DNA from 3 places in the Howardella ureilytica genome. Region 2 is predicted to be linked to each of the others. Evidence: predicted binding sites of a transcription regulator. Region 2 holds the regulator's gene; each other region holds the start of a gene.

Region 1 (10,176 bases), on a different contig from region 2:
ATTTAAGACTACGTAAGAAAATTCTCGATTCAAAGAAACGATACAGAGCAAATAAATAATCCGATTTATATATTATCGGTTTATTTGCGCGACAACATTATCTGTTATAAAAAATGTCACAGGCATAAACCGCCTGTGACATTTTTATTTTCTGCATATTTTTCCGATAATAAAAAATGAAATAAATACGATAATATCAACCACAACTATGGTTGCCCCGACCGGAGTGCCGGCAACTATGGATATCAAAATGCCCGCTGCCGAGGTGCAGACGGCAAGGATACCCGAACATATTGTAACGCTTAGAAAGCTTTTGAATATTCTCATTGCCGAAACAGCCGGAAAAACAACCAAAGCGGATATAAGCAATGACCCTACAAGATTCATCGCAACCACAATAACCACCGCAATGACCACCGCAATAAGTAAATTATATGCACTTGCTCTCGTTCCCGCGGCCCTGGCAAAGTCCTCATCAAACGTAACCGCAAATATTTTATTATAGAAGAATATAAATACGGCTATTACCGCCGATGCCAATATTCCGCACCAGACTGCATCCGTAACCGAAAGTGTAAGTATGGATGTTGATCCGAACAGAACGCTGTCTATATCACCTGCTATGTTGCTTGACGTAGGAAAAATATTCATAATCAGATAACCCACGGCCAGAGATCCCACGGATATCATGGCTATGACGGCGTCTCCCTTTATCTTGGCTTTTTGACTTGTGCGAAGCATAAGAATCGCACATATCACCGTAACAGCAATTACAAGAGGCATGTTGTTGGACAATTTCATTACGGTTGCAATAGCAATTGCTCCGAATGCAATATGCGACAGCCCGTCTCCTATAAACGAAAATCTCTTAAGCACAAGAGTCACTCCGAACAGCCCCGAGCATAAAGCAATAAGAACTCCCACTATCAAAGCATATCTGACAAAAGGATATTGCATATACAGTGCTATTTTTTCAAAGACTTCCATCATATATCCTCCCGTTCAATAAATTTACTGCCTAAATTGCTCGCCAGATACTCTTCTTTAGTTCCGAAAAACGGTTTTTCGCATATATGTAATATATGACTTGCCTCTCTTATTGCAACATCTATGTCATGAGAAATCATAATTATTGTTATTCCTTCTTTATTGAGCCCGGAAATGAGTTCATACATTTCTGCCGTCACCTTTGGATCAAGCCCCGATACAGGTTCGTCGAGCAAAAGCATTTTTTGTGTTGCGCAAAGTGCTCTTGCAAGCAGAACCCTTTGCTGCTGTCCTCCCGATAATTCCCTGTAGCACCTTTTGGAGAATTCTTCGATTCTCATTCTCTTCATGGCGTCTGAAGCCATCTCTTTCTCATGTTTATTATAGAACGGTCTGAGGCCTGCCCTTGACTGACATCCCGATAAAACTATTTCTCTTACGGAAGCAGGAAAATTCTTTTGGACGTCTGTCTGTTGCGGCAGATAACCTATATCTCCCTTTTTCATATTATCACCGAAAAATATATCTCCGCTCATAGGCTTATTTAATCCGAGTATTGTCTTCATAAGAGTACTTTTACCTGAACCGTTTTCACCTACTATACACAGATAATCTCCGCTGTTAACGGAAAAGGAGAGATTGTTCAATATGGTTTTGTTGTCATATCCGAGCGATACGTTTTCACATATAAGCTGCGCCATGTTTTCTTCCTCCGTAATACTTTACCGGACTCAACTTAAAGCCTTCTTTAAAACCTCAAGATTGTTCTTCATAATACTCAAATATGTTGTACCGCCGTTAATCTCATCGTCATTTACGGACTGCATTGAATCCAGCTCCAGAATTTCCTGATTTTTATTCTTTGTATTGTCAACTACCGCTTTGGCTATTTTACCGTCGCTTCCGTCTATTTTTAAAACATGCTTAAGATTTAATTCGTCAACCTTATTTGAAAGGAACGCAATGGTTTCAAAGCTTGCGTTTGTTTCGGCGGCACAGCCGTCAAATGCCGCATAATACGACAGTCCGTAGTCGTCAACCATATATCTGAAAGGAAATCTGTCGGCAACGAGAATTGTCTTTAACGAAGATGAGCTCACCGCCTGTGTATACTCCTTATCAAGCGATTCCAATTCTCCGTTATAGGCTTTTGCATTTGAGGAATATGCATCGGCATTTGACGAATCCAATTCCACAAGATTATTCTTTATTTCGTCTACAAATCTCTCTGTATTTCTAAGTGACAGCCAGACATGTTCATCATATTCCGTGGTATCTTTTTCTTCGTTATGAGATTCATTGGCATTTTCGCCGCCGTGGGATTCTTCATTGTCATGATCATGATCTGCATCCTGCATTCCCTCAACGGTCTCCTCTTCTTTAAGATTGTCCGCCACAACGTCGAGAAGCTTAATTACCTTCATGTTTTTATTTGCGGCATTTTTAAGAGCTCCTTCCACCCACTTATCGGAAGGTCCGCCGACATATATAAATAAATCGCAATCGGATATTTTCGCCATATCTTCAACACTTGGGCTGTAATTATGTATATCTATTCCGTTTTTCAGCAATAATTCCACATCAACATTGCCGCTGTTTCCCGCAACATTTTTCACCCAATCATATTCCGGATAAATCGTGGTCACGACTTTTATTTTTTCATTATTCCCGCCTGTCGTATTTTGAGAAGATCCTCCCGCGCATCCCGCGAATATTCCCGCCGCAATTAAGCCAGCACCTGTTAAACCTAATATTTTTTTATTTATTTTCATATACATTTCCCACTTTCACAATACAGCCTTTTATAGGCATAAGTACATCTTAACTGAATATTTAACAAATTTTTATACTCATTGACAATCTCCGCATATTCCGTACAAAACGGTTTCTTCCGTACTTAACAGAAAATTGTCCTCTTTTTTTAACGAATCGGATAAGTCCGCTACATAGTCTTTTTTGATATGAAAAGTCTTTCCGCATTTCGTACATGAGGCATGTATATGCCCTTTGCACCTTTCAGCGCCTATATATCTGTAATAAACTTCTCTTGTTCCGTTGGGAACATGCTTTACTATCATTCCGTCCTCTTCCAGGTCCGCAAGATTTCTGTATACGGAACTGACGCTTATCTTATCCGTCTTAATATTTTCCGCTATTTCTTTGGCAGACAGAAGCTCATCCGGATGCTGATTAAGATAAGTTAACAGAAGAGTTCGCTGTTTAGTCTGATATTTAGGCATAACATTCTCCTTACATATTATCTGTTCAATTTGCGACTGATTTGCAAATTAGAATATTCCTTTTTTTTATTTATGTCAAGATATATATAAAAACCTCCCGACTGTCGCTTCCGCTGACAATCGGGAGATTTCAAAAAATCTTTGGTTTTGGATGTTTAGCAGGGTTATTGTTATATTAATATGATTATTTTATATTATTTAACCACTTTTGCATCTAACTGACCGTCTTTTAGATCAATTTCGATTACGCTTCCGGTATCAATATCACCCTCTAATATAATTCTTGCGGCAAGTGTTTCAACCGTTCTTTGAATATATCTCTTAAGAGGTCTTGCACCGAAATTAGGATCATAACCGTTATCAATAACGTATGTCTTGGCTGCATCTGTAAGTCTGATACTTACCTCTTTGTCCTCAAGCATCTTATTAACACCGCTGATAAGAAGGTCGACAATATAGCTTAAATTATCCTTATTCAGAGGTTTGAACATGATAATTTCATCAATTCTGTTAAGGAATTCAGGTCTGAAATGAGCTCTTAAGTCATTCATTACCATGTCTCTTGACTCTTCCTTTATCTCACCGTTCTCATCGATGCCTTCAAGCAAATACATTGAACCTATATTACTTGTAAGAATTATTATGGTGTTTTTAAAGTCGACGGTTCTGCCCTGTGAATCGGTGATTCTTCCGTCATCAAGCACCTGTAAAAGCACATTGAATACGTCCGGATGAGCTTTTTCAACCTCATCAAACAGTACCACGGAGTATGGCTTTCTTCTTACGGCTTCCGTAAGCTGACCGCCCTCTTCATATCCCACATATCCCGGAGGCGCTCCGATAAGTCTGGACACTGAATATTTCTCCATGTACTCAGACATATCAATTCTTACTATATTATTCTCATCGTCAAATAAGCTCTCGGCAAGGGATTTTGCGAGCTCTGTTTTACCGACACCGGTAGGTCCCAGGAACAGGAACGAACCGATAGGTCTCTTAGGATCTTTGATACCTGCCTTAGATCTTATAATAGCCTCTGTAACCTTTGTAACAGCCTCATCCTGTCCGATGACTCTCTTATGTAAAATATCCGCAAGACCGAGGGTTTTCTGTCTTTCGGTTTCAGAAAGTTTCATTACCGGAATTCCGGTCCATCTGGATACGATTTTCGCAATCTCATCCTCAGTTACACTTTCGTGTACAAGCTGCATATCCTTTCCCTTAATGCTCTCTTCTGAAGCTTTTAATTCTGCTTCGAGCTTAGGAAGTTCGGCATATTGAAGTCTTCCCGCAAGTTCGAGATCATAATCTCTCTTTGCCTGCTCAATTTTGTTATTGAGCTGTTCTATCTCTTCTTTTAACTTGCTTACTTTATCAACACTTGCCTTTTCGTTATTCCACTTGGCAACTCTTTCATCGAATCCGGCTTTTTCTTCCGCAAGTTCTTTCTGCAATTCTGCAAGACGTTCCTTACTTAAATTGTCGGTTTCTTTCTTCAATGCAGCTTCTTCAATTTCCAACTGCATTATTCTTCGCCTTGTTTCATCCAATTCCGCTGGCATGGAATCCAAATCCGTTTTTATCATTGCGCAGGCTTCATCCACAAGGTCGATGGCCTTATCAGGCAAAAATCTGTCCGTAATATATCTGTCAGACAATGTTGCGGCCGAAACCAATGCTCCGTCGGTTATTTTTACGCCGTGATATACTTCATATCTGTTCTTTAATCCTCTGAGGATTGATATGGTATCTTCCACGGTAGGCTCGTCAACCATAACAGGCTGGAATCTTCTTTCAAGAGCCGCATCCTTTTCAATATACTGTCTGTGCTCATTGAGGGTTGTTGCTCCGATACAATGCAGCTCTCCTCTTGCAAGCATAGGTTTAAGCAAGTTTCCGGCATCCATTGCGCCTTCTGTCTTACCTGCTCCGACTATGGTGTGAATCTCGTCGATAAACAGTATTATCTCACCGTTTGAGTTCTTAACTTCATTGAGAACAGCCTTTAATCTTTCCTCAAATTCACCTCTGTATTTTGCACCCGCAACGAGAGCACCCATGTCAAGAGCAAATACTTTCTTATCTTTCAAGGCGTCAGGCACATCTCCGTTTACGATTCTCTGCGCAAGGCCTTCAACAACGGCGGTTTTACCTACACCCGGCTCACCTATAAGAACAGGATTGTTCTTTGTCTTTCTGGAAAGTATCCTTATTACGTTTCTTATTTCGCTGTCTCTTCCTATAACCGGATCAAGCTTTCCCTCTTTTGCCCTTTCAACGAGATCCTGACCGTATTTCTTAAGTACGTCATACTTAGCTTCTGGATTATCGGAATCAACCACCTGGCTTCCCCTTACCTCGGATAACGCCTTTAAAAATGTTTCCCTTGTAATATTGTATTTTTTGAAAAGAGATTTCAAATTATCGTTAGGAGCCTTTATCATGGCAAGCATAAGGTGTTCAACCGATACATACGAATCTCCCATTGCCTTTGACTCGTCTTCCGCATCGTTAAATACCTTATTAAGAGGGTTGCTGACTCTCAACGATACGTTTGAACCTGATACCTTTGGTTTTGAATTAAGCAGTCTTTCAATGTCCGCCGTAATGTCATCCTTTGATATTCCCATGTGTTCAAACAGATTTGCAATTAAACTCTCATCAATTGTTAAGAGACTATACAAGAAATGTTCCTGGTCAATCTCCTGATTACCGTAATCATAAGCGATCTTCTCACATCCATTAACAGCCTCTATAGATTTCTGTGTAAATTTATTAATATTCATAGACTGTATCCTCCGCTTTCTTAACTTGACTATATACTACTCTTAGTTGTTAGCACCGTCAAGTGAAGAGTGCTAATTTATGTGTAAAAAAATAATTAATTTGATAAAATGTAAATAAATATTGTTAAGCAGCTGTTTATGAAATCAAACACGGCCGCTTCTCAATATGATTCCGCAGTATATATACTTTTACCGGCTTATTATCGTATGATTACATAATAAAACACGGGTATCCGATGTCTCCACAAACCGTATGGAGCACATCAAATACCCGTGTTTACTATTGTACCGATTACTTTGCAAGAGCCGCCTTAGCTGCCTCAGCTACCTTAGCAAAACCTGCCGCATCGTTAACCGCCATCTCTGAAAGAACCTTTCTGTTAAGGTCGATACCCGCAACCTTAAGACCGTGCATAAGGTTGCTGTATGAAAGACCGTTGATTCTTGCAGCAGCATTGATTCTTACGATCCAAAGCTTTCTGAAATCTCTCTTTCTCTGCTTTCTACCCTTGTAGCTTTCTGCAAGAGCTCTCTTAACAGACTGCTTTGCAATTCTGTACTGCTTGGATCTTGCACCCATGTAACCCTTAGCGAGTTTTAAAATTCTTCTGTGCTTCTTCTTAGCATTAAGTCCACCCTTAATTCTTGCCATTTTTATTATTCCTCCTAAATATAACTCTTATACGATCTCTTTTTCGATATAAATTAAAGATATGGTAAAATCTTCTTCATTACCTGTTCATTTGTCTTATCTGTCATTGTTGCCGTTCTAAGATCTCTCTTTCTCTTTGAGCTCTTCTTAGTAAGGATATGGCTCTTGTTAGCCTTCATTCTCTTAAGCTTACCTGTTCCGGTAACTTTAAAACGCTTTGCTGCTGCTCTGTTAGTTTTCATCTTTGGCATGATAAAATTCTCCTTTTAAACGATTATTTCTTTTCTGTTAAGAACATTGACATTGTTCTGCCTTCCATCTTAGGCGCTTTTTCTATGACGGCAATATCTTCAAGCTCCTTTGCGAAGTCAGTAAGTACGTGAATACTGCTCTCCGTATGTGCTATCTCTCTGCCTCTGAATCTCATCGAAACCTTAACCTTGCTTCCTTTTTCGATAAATTTTCTTGCCGCATTAATCTTGGTATTAAGGTCATTGGTATCGATATTCGGAGAAAATCTTATCTCCTTAATGTCAATAACTTTCTGTTTCTTACGTGCTTCCTTTTCTTTTCTTGCAAGCTCATATCTGTACTTACCGTAATCAATAAGTTTACATACCGGCGGCTTAGCGGAAGGAGCAATCTTAACGAGGTCCACATCCGCTTCTCTTGCAAGCTCGAGAGCTTCTTTTACGGACATTATACCCAGCTGCTCACCATCCGCGCCGATAACACGAACTTCTTTATCACGTATCTGTTCATTAATAAATAAGTCGCTGATAATTATACCTCCTATAATTATGCAAGAGTTAGATCATTCTCTCACAAATGTATTCCGAACGGGCACAAAAAAAGCGGAACCCATAAGGCTTCCACTTGTCTAAGATCTTATATATATCTGACGGCGTAACGTCAGTATTAATTATCTTATTCAATACCCAAGCCGACAAAACGCCTTAGGTGAGAGCGGTCACCCTGCTTATTGTTTAACAACTTTTGTATAATATCATATACCATATACGCCGTCAATACATTATCTCAATTAATTACTCTTTTCGGTAGACTCGGATTCTGAAGATTCATTTTCAACCGGCGCCGATTTAATCTCATCACTTATTTTTATTCTATCCACCTGATTAGTTACAAGCGTGTTGGATATCTCAAACTTATCAACATCAAAGTCCTCTATTTTGTCGGTATTGGAGCTCTTGCTGTTATACTCATTTACCTTTGCTTTTAAACCTTCTTTGAGGTCGAGAACGGTTCCCTCCAATTTCTTTGTTTCTATATTAAAATAATAAGTTATTTTGGCAGATGCTTCGTTAATATCCACACCGGACAGATTTTTGGTCGCATTTATTATGTAATTTTTTACTGAGTTGTCCAGATCCTTTACGGCCATGTATCTCTCAACGACTTCACATGATGCATTGTTGAATTTCTCCTTATTTTCTTTAAGAAGTAAATCTCCCGCTTTTGTGTTAGTTGAGGTTGGGAAATAATCCGAAGTATTATAGATATTTCTTACATATTTCAGATTATCCGGACTGCTGCCGGTTCCGGTATATACATCTATTTTTTTAGCGTCGTCATCATTTCCCACTATATAAGTTTCTGTATATGTGTTGGTGTTATTTATCTTATCTTCCACATGATCCGTACTTCTTATTCTGCTTTCTTTTGCGGAATCGTCATAATAAACGTAATATTCTCCGGAAATTGAAATATCCGTGTTTTTTGACGCTCCTCCCTGCACTCCGTCATATGCTATTGTTCCTGCGATTGACCTCTGTGATGATTCCGCGGAAGTATTAGCTTTAAAATATTCTGCAATTCTTTTTTCTTCCGCACCGGTATTTTTATTACATCCCGCAAAGGTGACTGCAGATGCGGCAACGATTCCGCCGATCAAAAATATTTTTTTCATAAAACTGTTTCCCCGTTAATAATAAATAATTGTATATCAAATGAAATTACTCTTCTTCAAGCTTCAGAACGCTCATAAATGCCTTTTGAGGAATTTGTACCTTACCGATCTGTCTCATTCGCTTCTTTCCCTCTTTCTGCTTTTCAAGCAGCTTTTTCTTACGGGAAATGTCTCCGCCGTAGCACTTGGCAAGCACATCCTTTCGCATGGCCTTTACTGTTTCTCTCGCTATTACTCTGTTGCCGATTGCAGCCTGAATAGGTACTTCGAAGAGCTGTCTCGGAATTTCTCCTTTAAGCTTTTCGCACATTTTCCGTCCCCTTTCAACGGCACTTCCTTCAAATACAATAAATGAAAGGGCATCCACTTCTTCTTTATTAATGAGAATATCCAGCTTACACAGTTTTGACCGCTTATATCCCGCCAATTCATAGTCAAATGAAGCGTATCCTCTTGAGCGTGATTTTAAAGCGTCAAAAAAGTCATAAATAATTTCGTTGAGCGGAAGTTCGTACTTAACAAGAGCTCTTGTCTGTTCAATATAGTCAACGCCTTCATATATTCCTCGTCTTTCCTGACAGAGTTCCATTATTGTTCCGACATACTCGCTGGTTGTCATTATTTCAGCCTTAACAATCGGTTCTTCCATATATGCAATAGATGATACGTCCGGGAGATTGGAAGGATTTGTAAGATCAAACACCTCTCCGTCCGTTAAATGTACCTTATATACAACTCCGGGAGCCGTTGTAATAAGGTCGAGACCGTATTCTCTCTCAAGTCTCTCCTGAACCACATCCAGGTGAAGCAATCCAAGGAAACCGCATCTGAATCCGAAACCGAGAGCTGCAGATGTCTCCGGCTCATATGACAGCGCCGCATCATTAAGCTGTAATTTTTCAAGAGCATCCCTTAAATCCTGATACTTAGAGCCGTCGGCAGGATATAATCCGCAATAAACCATCGGATTGGTCTTCTTATATCCCGGCAGCGCTTCTGCACAAGGTCTGCCGCTCTCGGTAACAGTATCACCTACGTTTACATCCTTAACGGTTTTAATTGCCGCTGTTATGTAACCTACCATTCCGGCCGTTAATTCATCACTCGGAACCAACTGTCCCGGCTCAAAGTATCCGACTTCAACAACCTCTTCCACTGCGCCTGAAGCCATGAGCTTTATCTTTGTGCCTTTTTTAACCGTCCCTTCCATTATTCGTACAAATATTACGGCACCTTTATATTGATCGTAGTATGAATCAAATATAAGAGCTTTCAGCGGTTCACTCTTATCTCCGCCGGGAGCGGGAATCTTTTTTACAATCATTTCAAGCACCTGATCAATATTAATTCCGTTCTTTGCGGATATCATCGGTGCATCTTCAGCTTCTATTCCTATTACGTCTTCTATTTCTTCCTTTACTCTTTCAGGATCGGCACTCGGAAGATCAATTTTATTAATTACCGGAAGAACTTCCAAGTCATGATCCAATGCCAAATACACATTTGCAAGGGTTTGAGCTTCTATTCCCTGCGCTGCGTCCACAATAAGCAACGCTCCTTCACAGGCGGCAAGAGAACGTGACA
Region 2 (10,176 bases):
AGTTCTTGTCCGTCTTCCGTAATATATTTTACATATACATTTCCGATCTTCTGCTTTGGTGTTTCCTTAAATACCCAAGTTCCGACAAAGTGTTCATCTTTATTTTCGATTCTTCCTGTTTCTCTGTCGTAATCTTCAAACACCCACTCTCCGTCTTTCACCGCTACCGTAGTTTTTTCCGGAGGAGTAGGAGTTACATCTTCGCCATTCTTTTTATTCTCTTGATTTTTAGGTGTTAAGTCTTTTACTTCTTGCGGCAACTCTTTATTAGGCGTTCCCGATTTGTATTCATGAGTTACTTTGTAGAATTTTTCTTTAGGTGTTTCAGTTTGACCTTCTTCTCCGGGATCATCCGGGTTTTGCGGATCTTTTACCGTAACTTTGTTGATAACTTTACCGGCTGTAATATCATCCTCTGTTACTGTATATTCATAGTTTAATATCCAGTTTTCACCGACTTCCAGTTTATTATCATTTGTTTTTGATTCCGTGATATCCATCTTGGCAAAATCTACAAGGCTGTCTCTAATGTCAAGAGCATCATAAACTTCGTCACCTGTATTTGTTATGACTACTGTATAATGAAGAACATCTCCGACTTTTGAATATTTACTTTCTGCAACACTTTTTTCTACTGTTAATGATTGATTTAATTCTTCATAAACATATGTCAATTCTTTTATGGTATTTGTTTCTACAGATCCCTCTTCCTCTGTAATCTCTACAATTTGTCTTGAATCATCAGCTGCCGGAGCAGAAACTTCTTTAACTCCTCCTTCCGGATCAATTGCCTTAAACCTATATTTTTTACCGCCGAAAGGAATTATGTTTTCTTTTACATCAGCAGTGTTATATCTGGTTCCTTTATCTGCTTTTTGATATACAATGGCAGGATCTTTTATCTGCTCACCTTTGGTATTAACAAAAAACACTTTTAATCCACCCTTAGGTGCATAACGGTAAACAATATCTGTATCAGCCTTATTATTACTGTTTTTCATCCCTGATTCTAAACCGGCTATTTTATATTCTTTATTATTTTTTCTTATTGTATAATTTCCAACTGTAAAGAATGCATTTGTTAGTCCGTCAAGTGTCTGTACTTCACCGATTATTGTTTTTGTACCATCAGTCAAATCGCCTTCTTTTAATGTATATTCCCATCTTCCTGTACCGGTAACACCGTCTTGTGATTCATTATACGCTCCCGGGGCTATATCTTGAGAAACATACATAAGAAGATAGTTAGGATTTGTTTTATTGAACTCATCAAGCATTTGCTCACCTTGCAGATTAGAGTTCATAACAATATCTCGTAATCTTACTATATCCAGAAACTCTGCATTCATATTACTGTTGTTATAATTTTCTTCAAAATTTGGATGATCCGGATTTATAATAAGCATGGCAATCTTTTGGGTGCCATCTTCCTTTGTATTAATTTTAATTCTGGCTCTTTTATTACTGAATCTGTCGTCAATTACATAAGTTCCGGGAGTGACAGCATCTAATACTCCATCCTTTTTCTCAGGTTCCTCTACTAATTCGTAGTTTTCAAATTTTGCCGGACCGGCGGATGTAAAGTTAAATCCATATATTCCGCCGCTTTGAGTATATTGAGCAAGCAAGCTGTCATCTTCTTTTTTCAAGTACATGGTTCTTTGCTCAATTGGAGATCTCGGGACTACTCCTGACCAATTGTTTAATCGTAATCCGTTTTCAGTTCCTAATGACGAATACCTAATTGTACTCTTGGTTCCTCCACCCATGCCTGAGTCGATACCTATAAAATATGATGTTACATTTTTTCCTTCAACATCCATTGTTGCTTCATCAACTTTGACAGAGAAATTAAAAGCTGCAATATTTTTGCTTTTTATTTGTTGAAATTCTTTATTCTCTCCGGGTCTGATAACTAAACTTTCCACAACAGAACTATCATCTTTATTAACCAAGTCAGCGTATACGATTCCATCATAAGTTGAAAAATCTCTTGATAACCTAATATACCAATTTGTACCTGCTTGCTTGTTGAAAGAAAAATTATCACCATTTAGTTCTAAAATAAAAAATGTATATTTTCCCGAATTATCAACAACAAATCCATCCGGTATTTCTTGTTTTGCCTTGGTTATGCTGGCACTTTTTGTTGCCTCATCTTTATTTAGTACTTTTTCAATTTCTTCCCATTTATTATTTTCTTCAGCATGAACAACTGATGTCGTTGGAACTAATAATGATGAAAAAATCATTGTCACAGAGGCCATACCTGTCAATAATTTTTTTCTGGTTTTTCCGATATTTTTCAGCTTACTGTTTAAACTGTTTTTCAATTTTTCATTCCTTTCTTGAATTTAGTTAATCATTTTAATTAATGATAAATATACAATTACCACTGTATAAATCCAAAACTACATTAGAGGGGATTGGCGCTCCACCCCCTCTCATATGAAAAAAACGTCTTTTTCCACTTTAAAAACGAAAAAGGCGTAACAAAAACATTTAAATCAACTTTAGCTGTCTGTCTGTCTGTCTGTCTGTCTGTCTGTCTGTCTGTCTGTCTGTCTGTCTGTCTGTCTGTCTGTCTAATGATTTTATTTAACTTTTCTATGTTTGCAAATATATTTTTCATACAATCCCCCGTGATTAGTATAAAAAATACATCTTAATTTTACCAGTAATTTATAAATTTTCTTACTTTATTTAGTTTTTGTCGCATTTTTCTTAAAATGTTAAAATCTTTTTGGGTATTTTTTCGACATAATAAAACGGGTATATGTCTCCGAATAAAATTCATTAATCATACACCCGTTCGTAATATTAATTTTATATGCTTGCAACGGCAAAAGATGCTTTTGACGCTGTGAGCATTTTATTTATGCAATATTATATTTGCTTTTTTCGGCAAATATTTTATTTACCGAAAAACTTTTTCTTCTTTCTGCCTTTATCGTCTCTTTCTTTGCCCGTAAGTGCTTCGTCGTATGCGATAAGTGCTTCTTTCTGTTCATTTGTAAGTTTTGTAGGTACATCAATAATAAGCGTAATATACAAATCTCCGTATGACCTGTTATTTCTTACATTAGGCATACCCTTTCCTTTTAAACGGACTCTCTGTCCGGATACGCTTCCCGGCTTAACGTCATATAATATTTTGCCGTCAATGGTTTCCACCTCAACTTCGCCGCCGAGTACTGCCGTAGGGTATGAAATTGTTACTTCAGTGAACAGATCCTCTCCGTTTCTTCCGAATCGTGTTTTATTGACAACTCTTACACCTACAATAAGATCTCCTCTAGGTCCGCCGTTTTCTCCGGGATCGCCTTCTCCCGCCAGTCTTATGTACTGTCCGTCATCTATTCCCGCAGGAATGTCAACCTGAATTTTTCTCTTTCTGGAAATATATCCGTTGCCTCTGCATTTATCACATTTTTCTTTGATGATTTTACCTTTACCGTTACATTCCGGACATACGCCTACATTTCTAAGCATTCCGAGAACCGACTGCTGTGTATAAACCACCTGACCCGTGCCGCCGCAGTTGTTACATGTTTCCGGACTTGTTCCGGCCTTTGCGCCGGAACCGTGACAGGAATCACATTCCTCTTTATAGTTATATTCAACTTCCTTCTTTATGCCTTTATACGCCTCTGTTAAATCTATCCGTACATTGGCTTCAAGATCTCTGCCCTTTCGAGGTGCATTTCCACGCTCGGATCGTCTTCTGCCGCCTCCGAACATTCCGTCGAAAAAGCTTCCTCCTCCGCCGAAAAATTCGGAGAATATATCTCCCATATTACTGAAATCAAATCCGCCGGCGCCTGCACCGCCGTTTCCGTCAAATGCCGCATGACCGAACTGATCATATTGCTTTCTCTTTTCGGCATCGGAAAGAACCGAATACGCTTCAGATGCTTCTTTAAACTTACTTTCGGCTTCAGCATTATCAGGATTAGTATCAGGGTGATATTTCTTGGCTAACTTTCTGTAGGCACTTTTTATCTCACTCTCTGTGGCATTCCTGCTAACGCCAAGCACTTCATAATAATCTCTCTTTTCAGCCATCGCTAATCCTCATTTATGTTTACTCCACACAAGGGTCAATGTAATGAGACTAACCCTTACCTGACCCTTATGTGCTATATTTATATATTATCTGTGTAAAACGGTATTGATTAAACTTCCTTATAGTCTCCGTCAACCACATCGTCACCGTATGGGTTCTTACCGTCTTTGTTTCCGTTATCTGCCGCAGCACCGTCAGCCTGATTAGCCTGTGCCTGTGCATCTGCATAAAGTTTCTCGAAAACCTTCTGAGAACTTTCCACAAGCTTATCCTTGGCAGCCTTCATTTCATCCATCTGCTCGCTTGTAAGCTCGTCGTTGTCCTTTACCTTCTCAACTAAATCCTTGAGTGCCTTAATATCGGCTTCTACGGCTTCCTTATCGGCAGCATCAAGCTTATCACCGACTTCTGATAAAGCCTTTTCTGTCTGGAAAATCATGGAGTCGGCATCATTTCTGAGTTCAACGCCTTCTTTTTTCTTCTTGTCCGCTGCTTCAAACTGTGCAGCTTCCTTAACAGCCTTATCAATTTCTTCATCAGACATGTTTGATCCGCCTGTGATTGTAATATGCTGTTCCTTGCCTGTTCCCAAGTCTTTGGCTGATACGTTTACAATACCGTTTGCATCGATATCAAATGTAACCTCAATCTGTGGAACACCACGCTTTGCGGCAGGAATACCGTCAAGTCTGAACTGTCCGAGAGACTTGTTGTCCTTTGCGAATTCTCTTTCGCCCTGTACTACATTGATATCTACCGCAGACTGGTTATCTGCCGCAGTTGAGAATATCTGGCTCTTCTTTGTAGGAATTGTTGTATTTCTCTCAATCATGTGAGTTGCGATACCGCCCATTGTTTCAATGGAAAGTGTAAGAGGAGTTACGTCAAGAAGAAGTACGTCACCGGCACCTGCGTCACCGGCAAGTTTACCTGCCTGAACCGAAGCACCGAGTGCAACACACTCATCAGGGTTAAGGCTCTTGTTAGGCTCTTTGCCTGTAAGCTGTTTTACCTTTTCCTGTACCGCAGGAATTCTTGTAGATCCTCCGACGAGAAGAACCTTACCTAATTCACTTGCCGATACGCCTGCATCACTGAGAGCATTCTTAACAGGCTCTGCAGTTTTTTCAACAAGGTCAGCCGTAATCTCATCAAACTTAGCTCTTGTAAGCTCCATTTCAAAATGCTTAGGACCTTCTGCTGTTGCCGTAATGTAAGGAAGGTTGATTGTTGTCTTGCCGGCACTTGAAAGTTCCTTCTTAGCCTGCTCTGCAGCAACATTGATTCTCTGAAGAGCCATTGTATCCTTGCTTAAGTCAATGCCTTCCTTATTCTTAAAGTCTTCGATCATATAATCCATAAGCTTCTTGTCAAAGTCATCTCCGCCTAAGTGATTGTTACCGGATGTTGCAAGAACTTCGATTACACCGTCGCCGATTTCGATAAGAGAAACGTCGAATGTACCGCCGCCGAGGTCGTAAACCATAATCTTCTGCTCACCTTCGTTGTCAAGTCCGTATGCAAGAGCTGCCGCAGTAGGCTCGTTGATGATACGCTTAACATCAAGACCTGCGATTCTTCCCGCATCCTTTGTTGCCTGACGCTGAGCATCGTTAAAGTAAGCAGGAACCGTAATAACGGCTTCTGTTACAGGTTCGCCTAAATAACTTTCGGCATCAGCCTTAAGCTTCTGAAGGATCATGGCTGAAATTTCCTGAGGTGTGTATTCCTTGCCGTCAATCGATACTTTGTAATCTGTTCCCATGTGACGCTTAATTGAAGAAATTGTTCTTTCTGCGTTTGTAACAGCCTGACGCTTTGCAGGCTCACCCACAAGTCTTTCACCGCTCTTTGTAAATGCAACCACTGAAGGAGTTGTTCTCTGTCCTTCCGAGTTTGCGATAACAACAGGCTTACCGCCTTCCATAACTGCTACACAAGAGTTTGTTGTTCCTAAGTCAATACCAATAATCTTACCCATAATATATATCTCCTTAAACTAAGTTCTTATTTTTAAATGTTTATCACAAATGGTTGCCTTCAGACGTTTCCATCCGTCGAAAACAAACCTTTTCGTTAAAGATGTTTTATCAGTTTGCAACTATAACCATACTGTGTCTTATAACCGTATCTTTATATTTGTATCCCTTTTCAAATTCTTCAACTACGATATTTTCGCCCACATCATCTTTTTCAACATGCTGTACGGCGTTATGAAGTTCGGGATCAAACTCCTTGCCGATGGCTTCGATAGGAGTGACTTTTAATTCATCAAACATTTTCATCATCTGCTTGTAAACCATCTCCATTCCGGTTGCAAATCCCGTCTTCTCCTCGCCTTCAGGCAATGTTTTAAACCCTCTTTCAAAGTTGTCTACAATCGGCAAAAGTTTTTTGACAACATCTATCGCTCCGAAATCAAACATATCCGCTTTCTCTCTTTCGGTTCGCTTTCTGAAGTTGTCAAATTCCGCCATCTGACGTTTTACCTGATCTTCGAGAGAAACTATTGTAGCTTCCTGCTGCTGCATTTTTGTAATTATGTCTTCGGCAGCCTGCTCAATACCTACTCCCTCTTCAGGTATAACGTCTTCTTTATCGGCTTCTTCCGCGGCAGCGGCTGCTGCTTTGGCTCCTGCTTCTACGTCTTCGCCGAGAATATCTTCTGACTTCTTATCTTCTTTCTTACCCACAATCAAATCCTCCGAAATATTAATTCTTATTCAATCTATTTATCAAATAAATCGTCAAGCCTGAGTCTTATATTGTTCAATGTTTCAAGAACCATTTCATAGTCCATTCTTTTCGGTCCTATTATACCTATCGTTCCCTTAACTCCGTTGCTCAAATCATAGGTCGCTGTAATAATACTGCAATCTTTCATGGCTTCGATAGATGTTTCCTTGCCTATGTATACCTTTATTCCCGTACCGTCGCTGTTGTTATTCATAAAATCCGAAAGTGCATGTTTCTTTTCAAATGTTGTTATAAGCTCTCTCGCCGTATCGGATACCGACAATTCCGGATAACGGAATATATTTGTCGTACCTGAAGTATACATATGAACATCGTCCGTATTATGTATAGTATCAACTATAATGGAATACATGTCGCAAAGAATCTTATCCCGTGAATTATCGCTTTCTCCAAGTAATTGAATCTGTTTTTCAAGTTCTTTGGTTGTAAGCCCGGCAATTGATGTATTGATCATAATGTTCAAATTGCTTATTGCTTCGTTTGTTATGTCGTTATCAAGCAGAAAAACTTTATTCCTTATATAATTACCTTCCAAAACAACCACAACAAGAATTTTGTTCTCTTCTAATTTTGAAAGCTGAATAAATTTAATCCTGTTTCCGTCTCCGTAAGACGACATAACCACTGTTGCGTAATTAGTGTTTTCAGCAAGCATGCCTGCCAAATTCTGCATAACATCATCAACCTGTCCGTTGCTGTTAAGCATCTTTCTCAGATCGTCTATCTCATCCTGTTTAGCCTTAATCTGCCGTTCTTTCTTATTAACCTCAATCTTATGACTGTTAAGCAGTGACTCCACATAAAATCGATAACCTTCATCCGTCGGGATCCTGCCTGCTGATGTATGAGGCTGAACTATTAATCCCATTTCCTCAAGATCGGCCATCTCATTTCTAATTGTTGCCGAGCTAAGCGACAAGTCAGAAGATTTGGAAATCGTTCTCGAACCGACCGGCTCTCCCGTTTCAAGATAATTCTCAATAAGGGCATTCAATATCTTTTTCTTGCGCTCATCCAGCTCCACTTATGAATCACTCCTTTCCTGATTTCTTTGTTAGCACTCATATTATTGGAGTGCTAATATCTTTATGTGAAATATTAGCACTATCAATATTTGATGTCAACAGGAAAATATAAAAAAACACAGGCTTAAGAAATGTTTTACATCTCACCTGTGTTTTTTATTCTTTGTTAATAATTATAATAATGTTTCGAGAGTTGTTCTTATTGCTTTAATAAATTCCTCTGATTCAAGAGTTTCTTTATTTTCCAATGTCGAAATTCTTGATAAATCTCCCGTCATCTTGCCTGATTCAATGGTGTCGATGCAAGCCTTTTCAAGTTTATCGGCAAACACGACAAGTTCTTCGTTGTTATCAAGCTGACCTCTTTTTCTTAGGGCTCCGCTCCACGCAAATATGGTTGCAATCGGATTGGTTGATGTTTTCTCACCCTTCTTATATTTATAATAATGCCTTTGCACCGTTCCGTGAGCGGCTTCATATTCAAAATTTCCGTCCGGCGATACAAGAACGGATGTCATCATCGAAAGAGAACCGAATGCGGAAGCAACCATGTCACTCATTACATCACCGTCGTAATTCTTACATGCCCAGATATATCCGCCTTCCGATCTCATAACTCTTGCAACCGCATCGTCAATAAGTGTATAGAAATATTCAATTCCTGCTTCCGCAAACTTTCCTTTGTATTCCGCCTCAAAAATTTCACCGAATATATCCTTAAATGTATGGTCATATTTTTTTGAAATTGTATCCTTCGTTGCAAACCATAAATCCTGTTTTGTCTCTAAAGCAAAGTTAAAACAGCTTCTTGCAAAACTTTCGATGGATTTATCAAGGTTGTGCATTCCCTGAACGATACCCGCGCCGTCAAATTCGTGAATCAATTCTCTCTTTTCGGAGCCGTCATTTCCCGTAAACACGATTTCTGCTTTACCCGGTCCGTCAATAACCATTTCAGACGCCTTATATACATCGCCGTATGCATGTCTTGCAATGGTGATAGGCTTTTTCCATGTTCTCACATACGGTTCAATGCCTTTTACGATGATAGGAGCTCTGAACACCGTACCGTCAAGAATAGCCCTTATTGTACCGTTCGGGCTTTTATAAAGAGCCTTTAAATTATACTCTTCCTGTCTGGCTGCATTTGGTGTAATGGTTGCACATTTAACCGCAACGCCGTATTTCTTTGTTGCAAGAGCCGACTCTCTTGTAACTTCATCATTGGTTTCATCTCTGTGTACAAGTCCGAGATCATAATATTCGGTCTTTAATTCAACAAAAGGCAATAAAAGTTCATCTTTAATCATTTGCCATAATACTCTTGTCATTTCATCTCCGTCCATTTCGACAAGAGGAGTTGTCATTTTAATCTTTTCCATATATATCTCTTTTCTCAAAAATTATCAGTTTTTAGATTATTTAAAGTACTTAACGCCTGATTCGAATATCTTCATATCCTGTTCGCCGAAAATGTTAACGGCAACGGACTTTCCGATTCTCTCAGGATGAGCCATCTTACCGAATACTCTTCCGTCTCTGCTTGTAATACCCTCTATGGCGGCAACGGAACCGTTAATATTGATTGATTCATCCATTGAGATGTTTCCGTCGGCATCACAATATCTTGTAGCTACCTGTCCGTTTGCAAATAATTCTTTTGCAACTTCAATACTTGCATAAAAACGACCTTCACCGTGTGAAACCGGCTGAGCGTAAACTCCTCCGAGTTCGGCTCCCGCAAGCCATGGGCTCTTATCGGAAACTACTCTTGTATATACATGTTTTGCTATATGCCTGTCTATTGTATTAAATGTAAGAGTCGGAGCATTGACATCCTGTCCCGTAATCTTTCCGTTCGGAACAAGTCCAAGCTTAATAAGAGCCTGAAAACCGTTACAGATGCCGAGAGCAAGTCCGTCTCTTTCGTTGAGAAGCTTATTTACCGCTTCTGACATTTTCTCGTTTCTGAATGCCGTAGCAAAGAATTTTGCTGAGCCTTCCGGTTCGTCGCCCGCCGAGAATCCTCCCGGGAACATAATGATTTGGGCATTGTTAATGGCATTCGTAAATGTATCCACAGACTCCCTGATATCGTCAGCCGTAAGATTCTTAAATACCTTTACATCTGTTTCCGCACCGGCAAGTTCAAATGCTCTTGCAGTATCATATTCGCAATTCGTGCCCGGGAATACAGGAATAAATACTCTTGGTTTAGCCACTTTATTCTTACATATATATATTTCTTTTTCAGAATAATCATCGGCATTGATATTCTCGGAAATCTCAATTCCGGACTTCGTAGGATAAACGTCCTCAAGCGTACCT
Region 3 (10,176 bases), on a different contig from region 2:
ATCAATGGTGTAAGAGCATTAGGTAATATTGTTTTAAATAACACTGCCGGTCTTGACTGACCTGTGACTCTTGCCGCATTGACAAATGTTCTCTCTTTTAAGGAAAGTGCCTGTGCTCTTGCAAGTCTTGCATATGGTGTCCAGCCAACTGTACAGATGGCAAGTACACTCCATCCGAGACCTCCGCCAAGCATTGCTGCTATGGAAATTGTAAATACAAGTCTTGGAAATGCCTGGAACATATCAGTAATTCTCATTACAATTAAATCTGCCTTACCACCTACATATCCGCTTATTATTCCTATTAGCGTCCCAACAGTAGCATTTATAATAACAACCAGTATGGCTGTAAAAACACTTCTTGTTCCACCTACCATAAGTCGTGATAACAAGTCACGCCCCAGGTAGTCAGTACCCAGCAAATGCTCCGCTGACGGTCCGCTCATAATGTTTTTTACGTCAATCTGATATGGATCATATGGTGGAAAAAACTGCATGAAAAATATGACACCAAGCATAGATAACGTGATAATCAGCCATATTTTAAAATTTCTTGCAGCTTTCTTTTTACCACTGCTCCCTTTATTAAATGTCTTTCTTATTGAGCAGATACCACGGCTGACATTTAAATCATTAAAATTAAATTTACTCACCATTTATGCCCGCACTGTTGCATGCATTTTTACATGCACCCTTTGCTTCTTTTTCTTTTCTTTCTTCTTTCTTTTTAAGCTCCAGCTGCCTTGCATGAATCTTTCTTTTGCCCTTGTCGCCTTCTGCTATATATCTCTCTTTAACTCTTGGATCAGCATATGCATGTAAAATATCTACTAAAAGATTAACAAGTACATATATGCCTCCCATAACCAGAATATATCCCTGCATAAGAGGATAATCTCTGTTTGTAATAGACTGTACAGCCAGACGACCTATTCCCGGATATGATGTCACAAGTTCTATAATGGCTGTTCCACCCAGCTGCTGACCAAAATTCAAACCTGCTATAGTCAGTATTGAAGGTAATGAACTTTTTAGTGCGCCGGCAAAAAGTATCATATATTCCTTTATTCCTCTGGCGCGTTCCATTTGTATATATTCTTTGTTAAGTTCATTTATCACTGCAGCTCTTACCTGTCTGACATACGGCCCTGACATGGTTACTACAAGAGTAATTATAGGAAGCCATATTCCGGTAGGATTACCTGATGCAGAAGTCGGTAACATTTTCCAGGTCAGACTGAATAAAATGATAACTAACATTGCTGCAAAGAAACCCGGTAAAGAACCGGAAACAAATGAAAGGACTCTGATAAGACCGTCCAGCCATTTATTTTTCCAGACTGCTGCAATTATTCCCAAAGGAATGGAAATAATAATTGTTAAACCAACAGAAATACATGCAAGCAAAAGTGTATTTGGAAAATATGACAATATTTCCTGTGCTACCGGTCTGTGGGTATAGTATGAAATACCCATGTCTCCGGTAAATACGCCTCCGAGCCAGCTGAAGTACTGAATAAACACGGGTCTGTTAAGTCCCATCTGTTCTCTCATTGCTTCTATTTCAGCCAGTGACGGTGAATTACCTTCCTGTCTTAAATACATTTCCGCGGGATCACCGGGCGACAGATACATCAGAAAGAAAGCGACGAGTGATACGGCAATCATAATGGGAATCAGCCATATCAGTCTCTTAATAAGATATTTGCCCATTTTAAAACCTTTTTTACTATAATTTTATTTTTAATCTTCTTTGCAGTTAATTGCAGAAATGAGGAAATTTGTATAATATCCACCGTTTGGCTTATATCTTCCATATGGTATGAGACTCTGAGGCATTCTGAGGATTTCCTGAGTAATTGCAAAATTATACTGTGGAAGAACTATGTCATCCCATTCAGCCGGTCTGTTAAGTTTTGATAATGGAAGATCATATGCAGTCTCATCACATTTTGAATAATCCACTTTCTTCTTATCTTCTTCGCTGTGTCCGTGGATATCTCCAAGATGCTCAATCAAAATATTTCTATTTTTTCTTGTTTCTTCATCAAATAAATATCTATAATGATTACCGTCATAATATAAAAGTAAACCGCCCGGTTTAAGAACTCGTCTCCACTGTCTGAGAACCTTTTCCGGATCAAGAAAAGCCCAGATAAGATTTCTTGAGCAGATTACATCAAATGTATTATCAAGGAATGGCAGTTCATCAGAGTTTGTACATACAAATTCCGCTTTAAGATTAAGGCTGTAAAGATTTTCCTTCGCCTTCTCTATCATGTTTTCAGCAATATCAACGGCAATTACTTCATGACCTAAGCTTGACATTACAGCAGCCATAATACCTGTTCCTGTACCTACATCGAGAACCTTACATTTTTCCCTTGGAAGAATATGAGCAACCTCATGTCTGATATCATCCATTTCAGCATATGGGAAACCGAAAGTTTTACTTCTTTCGTTCCAGTAATCTTTCATGTTCTTCTGCACTTCATCTGAGGAAAGCTTTATTGCGGCTATTTCAAACATCGGCGATTCACGATACAGTTCTTTTTCCCAATCTTCATATACATATCGACCTATATCATATTCAACGGAAACATTCATATTCATTCCTTTAAGAACATTTATATCCCAGTTCGGTCTGTCTTCTTTCGTAAGCGGAGCTGTATCGTAGTATTCGTAATCAGCTTTCGTTACCTTCCTCTCAACACCGTATTTTTCAAAATGTTCCTTTTCAAGCCGCTCTACTTTCTTTTTCAGTTCCTCATCAAAATTATGCTTAAACCAGTTTGCGTCATAAATAAGAATTATGCCTCCGGGTCTGAGTAACTCTTTCATCTTTTTATAAACTTCTTTTGGATGCTCAAGAGTCCATGTGACATTTCGCGAAATAATTACATCAAACGATTCTCTCGGAAATCTTGTATCTATTTCATTAATGTCTGCTTTAATAAATTTCGGTCGCACATTAAGGCGTTCTGCGTTTTCCTCTGCACATTCAAGCATTCCCGGAGACTGATCTATTCCCGTCACATTATGTCCTTCTTCTGATAAAATACAGGAGAAAAATCCCGGTCCCGTTCCTATGTCGAGAATATCAAGACCGCTGCCTTTAAAGTATATTTTTTTGTTTATACGATCTTTCCATGCCTGTTTTCTGAACGAACTGAATTCTTCAAGAATATATTCATTGTAACTGCTTCCGTCTGCCCAACGTGACGCTCTTTCTTCATCTTTCATTTACAAACCTCATTTCCGCATATTTAATAAAGTTTTTTAGTTTTAATAAATATTTTTTTTAGTATAATGTTGCCTTTTTTAGGCTTTAACCCCCCTATGTGGTTTTGTGTTAAATAAAAAAATCAGGACTTGATAAAAAACAGTTACAATTTTACGGGCTGTTTGTGCTTTAAAAATGAACATAAAAAAATCCCAAAAGTAAGTTATAACTTACTTTTGGGATTTTTAATTTATACGATAAACAATGTATGCGGAATTTCTTTTACGTCAATGTCATAAAACAATTCATAACATTATTACATCATTCCCGGCATACCGCCTGCAGGCATTTCAGGAGCCGGTTCAGGAATTATTCCAACGGCAGCTTCCGTTGTAAGAAGAGTTGAAGCCACACTTGTAGCATTCTGAAGTGCACTTCTTGTAACCTTTGCAGGATCAAGAATACCTGCTTCAATCATGTCGATATAATCGTCTTTAAGTACATCGTAACCTATGCCAACATCAGAATTCTTAACCTTGTTAACGATTACCGCACCTTCAAGTCCCGCATTTGTGGCAATCTGGAATAAAGGAGCCTCAAGAGCCTTAAGTACGATTAAAGCACCTGTTTTTTCATCTCCCTCAAGAGTATCCGCTAACTTAAGAACTTCCTTGGATGCGTGAATGTATGCGCTTCCGCCGCCGGAAATGATACCTTCCTCAACAGCTGCCTTAGTAGCTGCAAGAGCATCTTCCATACGAAGCTTGCTTTCTTTCATTTCTGTTTCCGTAGCTGCTCCGACTCTGATAACAGCTACTCCGCCCGATAATTTTGCAAGTCTTTCCTGAAGCTTCTCTTTGTCAAAGTCAGATGTTGTTTCTTCAATCTGCTGCTTAATCTGAGCAACTCTTGACTTGATGTCCTCTGCTCTGCCTTCACCGTCAACAATAATTGTTTCGTCTCTCTTAACCTTAACAGACTTTGCACGACCGAGCATTTCGATTGTTGCATCCTTAAGCTCATTTCCGAGGTCACTTGAAATAACCTGTCCTCCCGTAAGAGTTGCAATATCAACAAGCATCTCTTTTCTTCTGTCACCATATCCCGGAGCCTTAACACCTACAACATTAAATGTTCCTCTGAGCTTATTAACAATAAGTGTAGTAAGTGCTTCTCCCTCGATATCTTCCGCAATGATGAGAAGAGTTGCGCCTGCCTGAACAATCTGTTCAAGAACAGGAAGGATGTCCTGAATATTTGAAATCTTTTTATCTGTAATGAGGATGTAAGGATTATCAAGATTAGCTTCCATCTTATCCATATCCGTTGCCATATAAGCAGATACATAACCTCTGTCAAACTGCATACCTTCAACGAGATCAAGCTCTGTCTTCATTGTCTTGGATTCTTCGATTGTTATAACTCCGTCGCTTGTAACCTTTTCCATTGCATCTGATACAAGCTGACCTACCTCTTCATTTGCAGCCGAGATTGAAGCTACTTTTGCAATCTGATCCTTACCTGTTACCTTACGGCTCATTTTCTGAATGGCTTCTACCGCAACTTCTGTGGCTGCCTTCATGCCTTTTCTGAGAATAATAGGATTTGCGCCTGCCGCAATATTCTTCATGCCTGCCGTAATCATTGCCTGTGCAAGTACGGTAGCTGTTGTTGTACCGTCGCCGGCTACATCGTTTGTCTTTGTAGCTACTTCACGAACAAGCTGTGCACCCATATTTTCGAACTTATCTTCAAGCTCAATTTCCTTTGCAATTGAAACGCCGTCATTTGTAATAAGAGGAGCACCGTATGACTTCTCCAAAATAACGTTTCTTCCCTTAGGTCCGATAGTAACCTTAACTGCGTCTGCAAGTTTGTTAACGCCGGCTTCAAGTGCCTTTCTTGCATCTAAACCGTACTGAACTTCTTTTGCCATTATATTTCTCCTTACTTATATCAAAATAATTACAAAAAAGTGATTGAATCGTTAAATAATTACTCAACGATTGCTAAAATATCCGACTGAGATACTATAATGTAGTCTTCGTCTTCAAGTGTTACGTCTGTTCCGGAATATTTTGAATAAATTACGATGTCGCCGACCTTAACCTGCATCTTAACTTCTTCTCCGTCAACGATTCCGCCCGGGCCTACTGCAACAACTTCTGCCTGCTGTGGCTTTTCTTTAGCTTCTCCCGTTAATATAATACCTGATTTTGTTTTTTCTTCTTCCTTAATAGCTTTTAATACAACTTTATCTCCAAGTGGTGTAAGTTTCATGGTAAGCCTCCCTATTCGATTATTAGCACTCTATAAAATTGAGTGCTATTTATTTATTAGTGAATTTAACACTTATAATATTACATGTCAAGGAATTTCTAAAATGTTCCACAATTATAATATTATTTATATTTAGTTTATAAATCCATCTTAAATCCCCAGTTATCAACAACCTGGTTTGACCATATCACTTCGTTGTTAAATACCTGTATAAATCCGTTTTTGTCATAGAATCTTCTGTTTATTTCTTTGTTTGTAATAAGTGTGAGACACTTTGCATTTTTTCTTCTTAAGAACGGAAGCACGGCCTGCTGCATCATTTTACTTCCGACGCTTTGTCCCTGCATTGCGGGAGAAACCGCAAATTGATCGAGATGCCAATGTTCTTCTCCGATTACACTTTCAAATGCCTCGGTAGTTTCGTCAAGGAATTTATTAAATGCAATTGCTTTTTTTATTCCGAGTATACTTATTACCTTTGTTCCTCCGTATAAAATATCCTTTAAAACGGAGGACCTTTTGTGATTAGGCGGCAACAGCAGTGCAAAAGCGGCAATTTTCCCATGTATCTCTCTTACAATATATGTCGCTTTGCCGAAATTGGATTTTATATATACGTTCATAAGAGCATATACGAGATTTTCGTACGCTTTTTCCGATTCACAGTCCTCTCTCAATACCCTGAATAACGGATAATCTGAAAATGACTCATAATTGAGTCTTACCAATTCTTCTAAGTCCGATTTTTCTGCCTTTCTGTACATGTGCACCTCCTGTCAGTATTCATCGTTTTACATAATATATCAAAGCCTACCTTATACCTCTGGCAAACGCAAATAAATATTGTTGAGCATAGCCGCCCAGACTTCCGAATTTATCCTTTGAAAAATCAAACAAGTATTCTTTTGATTTTTCCTCTCCGTTAAAATAAACTTGTTCAAGAACTCGTTTCATCCATACATCAATCGGAAATGAATCTCTTTTCCCCAGAGAAAAAAGCATCACACAATTTGCAACCTTATTACCCACTCCCCTGATGATACAAAGTTTCTTTTCACATTCCGCGGTATCCGCCTGTCTGAGCTCTTCTTCGTTGATTTCACCGCTGTTGAATTTTGATACGGCGTCTACGATATACGGTGCTCTGAATCCCGTTTTCAACTCTCTGAGTTCCTCTTCCGTAACCTTATCCATCGTCCTCGCATCCGGAAAATTATATATGTTGTCAATGTATGAAAATGACTTGCTTCCCCATTTTTCGGATATATCATTTACAAGTTTTTTTATTCTGGGAATTTGGTTGTTTTGGGAAATAATAAAAGAAATCAATGTTTCAAAAAAATCCTGATTAAGCAGACGAATGCCGCTGTTTTTTTCGATTATATCCCTCAGTTCCGGACTTGCATCACCGATTTCCTTTTTAATGCTTTTATAATCCCTGTCCAAATCAAAATATTCCTTCCAGATGCTGTTATATTCATCAACGGTAGTGTCATGGAATATCAAATCACCGTTTTTTTGTTCTATTTTTAATCCCCTGTTAAATGATGAAATTAGATATGTATAATTATTGTCTGATTCCTCTGTATTCAAAAAATGGAAACACTGTCCGCATTCCAATGTTTCCTTTAAATCAAAATCTTCTATGTTTTTAATAATTATATTGTTATCTAATGATATCACTTCAGGATTATATCCTTTGTCATTCATTAAATTTCTCCGATTACCAGCTTATCACTTCACAACCGTCTTCCGTTACAAGAACCTGTACTTCCCACTGTGCAGAATCTCTGCCGTCCTCAGTGTGAACTTCCCAGCCGTTTCTCCTGTCCGTGTATACCCCTGCCATTCCCGCATTAATCATCGGCTCGATGGTGAACATAAGTCCCGGTACAAGCATCATTCCCGTTCCCTTTCTTATTACATACGAAACGAACGGATCTTCATGAAATTCCAGTCCCACACCGTGTCCTCCGATTTCTCTTACTATGGAAAATCCGTTGGCATATGCATGCTTCTGAATAACATCCGCAATATCGCCTAAGAATCCCCATGGCTTAACAGCCTTTATACCGAGGTCAACACATTCCTTAGTTACTTCTACCAGTTTTCTTCTTTCATCGGAAACTTCGCCGATCATAAACATTCTTGAAGAATCACTGAAATATCCGTCAAGTATTGTAGAGGCATCCACATTGATGATATCCCCTTCATTTAACACTTGACTGCTTGACGGTATACCGTGACATACAACATCGTTAACGGAAGTACATACGGATTTCGGAAATCCTTCATAATTAAGAGGTGCGGGAACAGCTCCTCTTTTTACGGTCTCCGTATATACCATCTGATCAATCTCTTCAGTTGTAATTCCGGGCTTTATATGCTCCGCTACATAATCAAGCACTGCAACATTTACTTCAGCGCTCTTCTTTATCATCTCAACCTGATAAGGAGTTTTAAGCAGATTGTGTCCCGGTACTCTTATATGCTTTTTTCTGTATCCGTCTAACTTTCTGTCAAATGCCGCATGACAATCTTTATAGGCTAAGCCGCTGCCACACCAGCACTCGTCTGTCGGCTTTAATCTTCTCATTATTTAAACGCCCCCATAATTGCAGGAACCATCTGCTTCTTTCTTGAAACAACACCCGGAAGATAAACAGCATCTCCGTTTGCTTCAACTTCAAAGCCGTCTGTCATAACATCAATGGCTCCTTCTCCTGCACAAACCACTGTTGAACTTTCATTTATAATATCCGTAATCATAAGAAATGCCATATCGCAGCCTGAAGCCTTTATTCCTTCTCCCATAAAGTCTGAAACCTTCTTATGTATGTCTTCAATCTCATCGGAGTTAATCGTACTTACCTGAGCAACAGTAATTACTTTCTCTCCCATTTCGAACTTTTTACAATCTATATTGAAGATTTCTTCAGCGGATTTCTCACATAAATTGCTTCCTGCTTTAAACATTTCCTTTGCGTATACTTCCGGATCGATTCCGGCTATTGCAGCCAATTCCTTGCCCGCAATCTTATCGGCTTCCGTACATGTAGGAGAACGGAACAATAAAGTATCGGAAAGAATTGCCGATACCATAAGACCCGCCATTTCCCTGCTTATTTCAATACCGTTTTCTTTATACATCTGATATACAATCGTTCCCGTACAACTAACAGGCTGAACTCTCATAAACAACGGAGTAGCTGTAACAAGACCTCCGAGTCTGTGATGATCGATAATCTCCAAGACTTCGGCATTCTCTATTCCGTCAACGGTTTGAGACTTCTCGTTATGGTCAACAAGTATAACCTTATCACCTTCCTCAAGAGCGCCTTCAATTAAAGCAGGCTCCGGCATATTGAAATAATCGAGAACGAATTTGGTTTCATCACTTACGTTTCCGAGCCTCATGGCTGCATATTTGTCCGTATTTTCAAGTTTGTTTTTAAAATTAGTATATGTAATTGACGAACATATTGAATCCGTATCCGGGTTCTTGTGTCCTGTTACCAAAATCTTATCACTGTACTTTCCCATATGTTTCAGTCCTCTCATTACCCGTAACTGCCTCTATGGGCGTTACGTTGTCTTCATTACGTGAAGTTTTTTTATTGTTAGTATACTTAATTGTTTTAATAGGATAATGTATCTTATTCTTCTTTTTAAGCTTAAGCTCCGAAGGCTTTGCACCCCTGTCAAGCGCTTTCTGAATAATCCTTCTTCTTTCTTTTAATCTCTTTTGCTCCTGTTTTTTGAGCTTCTTGGCATATTTTAAAATCTTGTTTCTTGCGTCCTCATCATCTCCGAAGAAGTCTTCTTCAATGAAGGAACCGTTAATAATACTGAGCAACAGGCCCTTGTTTTTATTTGCGCCGAATCTGTTATAAACCCAGAATGCGGCGTCTACAATTCGTTTTATCGGTCTGCTTTTATCCTTTATAACTTTATCAACTATGCTTCCGCCCGTTGTTGTCTCAACCTTACCCTTAATTGCCGCAATAAGGTCATTATTGCATTTTATGGAAACTCCTTCCGGAAATTGGGTAAACCCCCTTCCCACCGACGCCTCAACATGTGCGTCCGAACCTCCTGTCGCAAGCTTGTCGTAATATGAAGCAAAAGCTTCTGCCTGCAGGTTATATATAGGGTTAATAGTACTGTTGTAAGTCTCTATGAAATCAAACTTCTTCGGAAAATTCTTATGATCTTTACCGAAATATGTATTGCCGTATGCCCAAGGTCCCGGCATAAACGGATGCGCACATCCTATTATACCTCCTTTACCGTGAACCTCTTTTTCAAGCTGATCAATGGTAAGACCTTTAATTTGCAAAAAATCCGATTTTACATCATCGGGCATTATCACAAGAATATGACCCGCATTTCTTGTATCATACTCTATGCCCTTTAAGATTACAAAATCATCCGGTATAGGGAAAATATCTTTATTATCGTAATAATGATAATAACCTTTGTAAGAGTCATGATCCGTTACGACCATCCCCGTAAATCCCTTTTCTTTAAGAATTGATGCATATTGCGATAAAGGTACATGCGCATCGAATGAACCTTCTCTCGAATGGCAATGCATATCAAATAACTCTCTCGACATAACAAAATCTCCATCAATCTCTTAAAATAAATAATGGGTTATGAAACGTAAATTA

The links. Region 2 encodes HrcA, which represses chaperone genes, less so after heat shock. Its sites were predicted from a motif close to TGTTAGCACTCNNNNNNNNNGAGTGCTAACA; they were not measured.
Region 1: clpB (ATP-dependent chaperone ClpB) is a predicted target of HrcA. The motif match lies at 6,061-6,091, and genes of this name have one in related genera.
Region 3: ACYQ1N_RS01665 (co-chaperone GroES) is a predicted target of HrcA. The motif match lies at 5,524-5,554, and genes of this name have one in related genera.

What each region holds. Positions count from the first base shown of each region.
Region 1 is NZ_BAAHYP010000001.1:44,939-55,114, forward strand. Features, by position in the region: gene typA (translational GTPase TypA) at 1-59, shown strand, start outside; gene ACYQ1N_RS00225 (metal ABC transporter permease) at 145-990, opposite strand; gene ACYQ1N_RS00230 (metal ABC transporter ATP-binding protein) at 987-1,688, opposite strand; gene ACYQ1N_RS00235 (metal ABC transporter substrate-binding protein) at 1,719-2,759, opposite strand; gene ACYQ1N_RS00240 (Fur family transcriptional regulator) at 2,838-3,227, opposite strand; gene clpB (ATP-dependent chaperone ClpB) at 3,422-6,013, opposite strand; gene rplT (50S ribosomal protein L20) at 6,306-6,665, opposite strand; gene rpmI (50S ribosomal protein L35) at 6,719-6,916, opposite strand; gene infC (translation initiation factor IF-3) at 6,940-7,431, opposite strand; gene ACYQ1N_RS00265 (hypothetical protein) at 7,708-8,592, opposite strand; gene lepA (translation elongation factor 4) at 8,639-10,176, opposite strand, start outside.
Region 2 is NZ_BAAHYP010000007.1:76,382-86,557, forward strand. Features, by position in the region: gene ACYQ1N_RS04765 (SHIRT domain-containing protein) at 1-2,333, opposite strand, end outside; gene ACYQ1N_RS04770 (hypothetical protein) at 2,417-2,632, opposite strand; gene dnaJ (molecular chaperone DnaJ) at 2,914-4,065, opposite strand; gene dnaK (molecular chaperone DnaK) at 4,176-6,047, opposite strand; gene grpE (nucleotide exchange factor GrpE) at 6,157-6,759, opposite strand; gene hrcA (heat-inducible transcriptional repressor HrcA) at 6,795-7,847, opposite strand; gene ACYQ1N_RS04795 (NADP-dependent isocitrate dehydrogenase) at 8,022-9,230, opposite strand; gene ACYQ1N_RS04800 (phosphoribosylformylglycinamidine synthase) at 9,267-10,176, opposite strand, start outside.
Region 3 is NZ_BAAHYP010000002.1:85,867-96,042, forward strand. Features, by position in the region: gene ACYQ1N_RS01645 (ABC transporter permease) at 1-656, opposite strand, end outside; gene ACYQ1N_RS01650 (ABC transporter permease) at 646-1,713, opposite strand; gene ACYQ1N_RS01655 (methyltransferase domain-containing protein) at 1,744-3,243, opposite strand; gene groL (chaperonin GroEL) at 3,540-5,159, opposite strand; gene ACYQ1N_RS01665 (co-chaperone GroES) at 5,219-5,503, opposite strand; gene ACYQ1N_RS01670 (GNAT family N-acetyltransferase) at 5,641-6,267, opposite strand; gene ACYQ1N_RS01675 (DNA-3-methyladenine glycosylase family protein) at 6,314-7,213, opposite strand; gene ACYQ1N_RS01680 (methionyl aminopeptidase) at 7,227-8,099, opposite strand; gene ACYQ1N_RS01685 (putative manganese-dependent inorganic diphosphatase) at 8,099-9,046, opposite strand; gene ACYQ1N_RS01690 (PHP-associated domain-containing protein) at 9,030-10,121, opposite strand.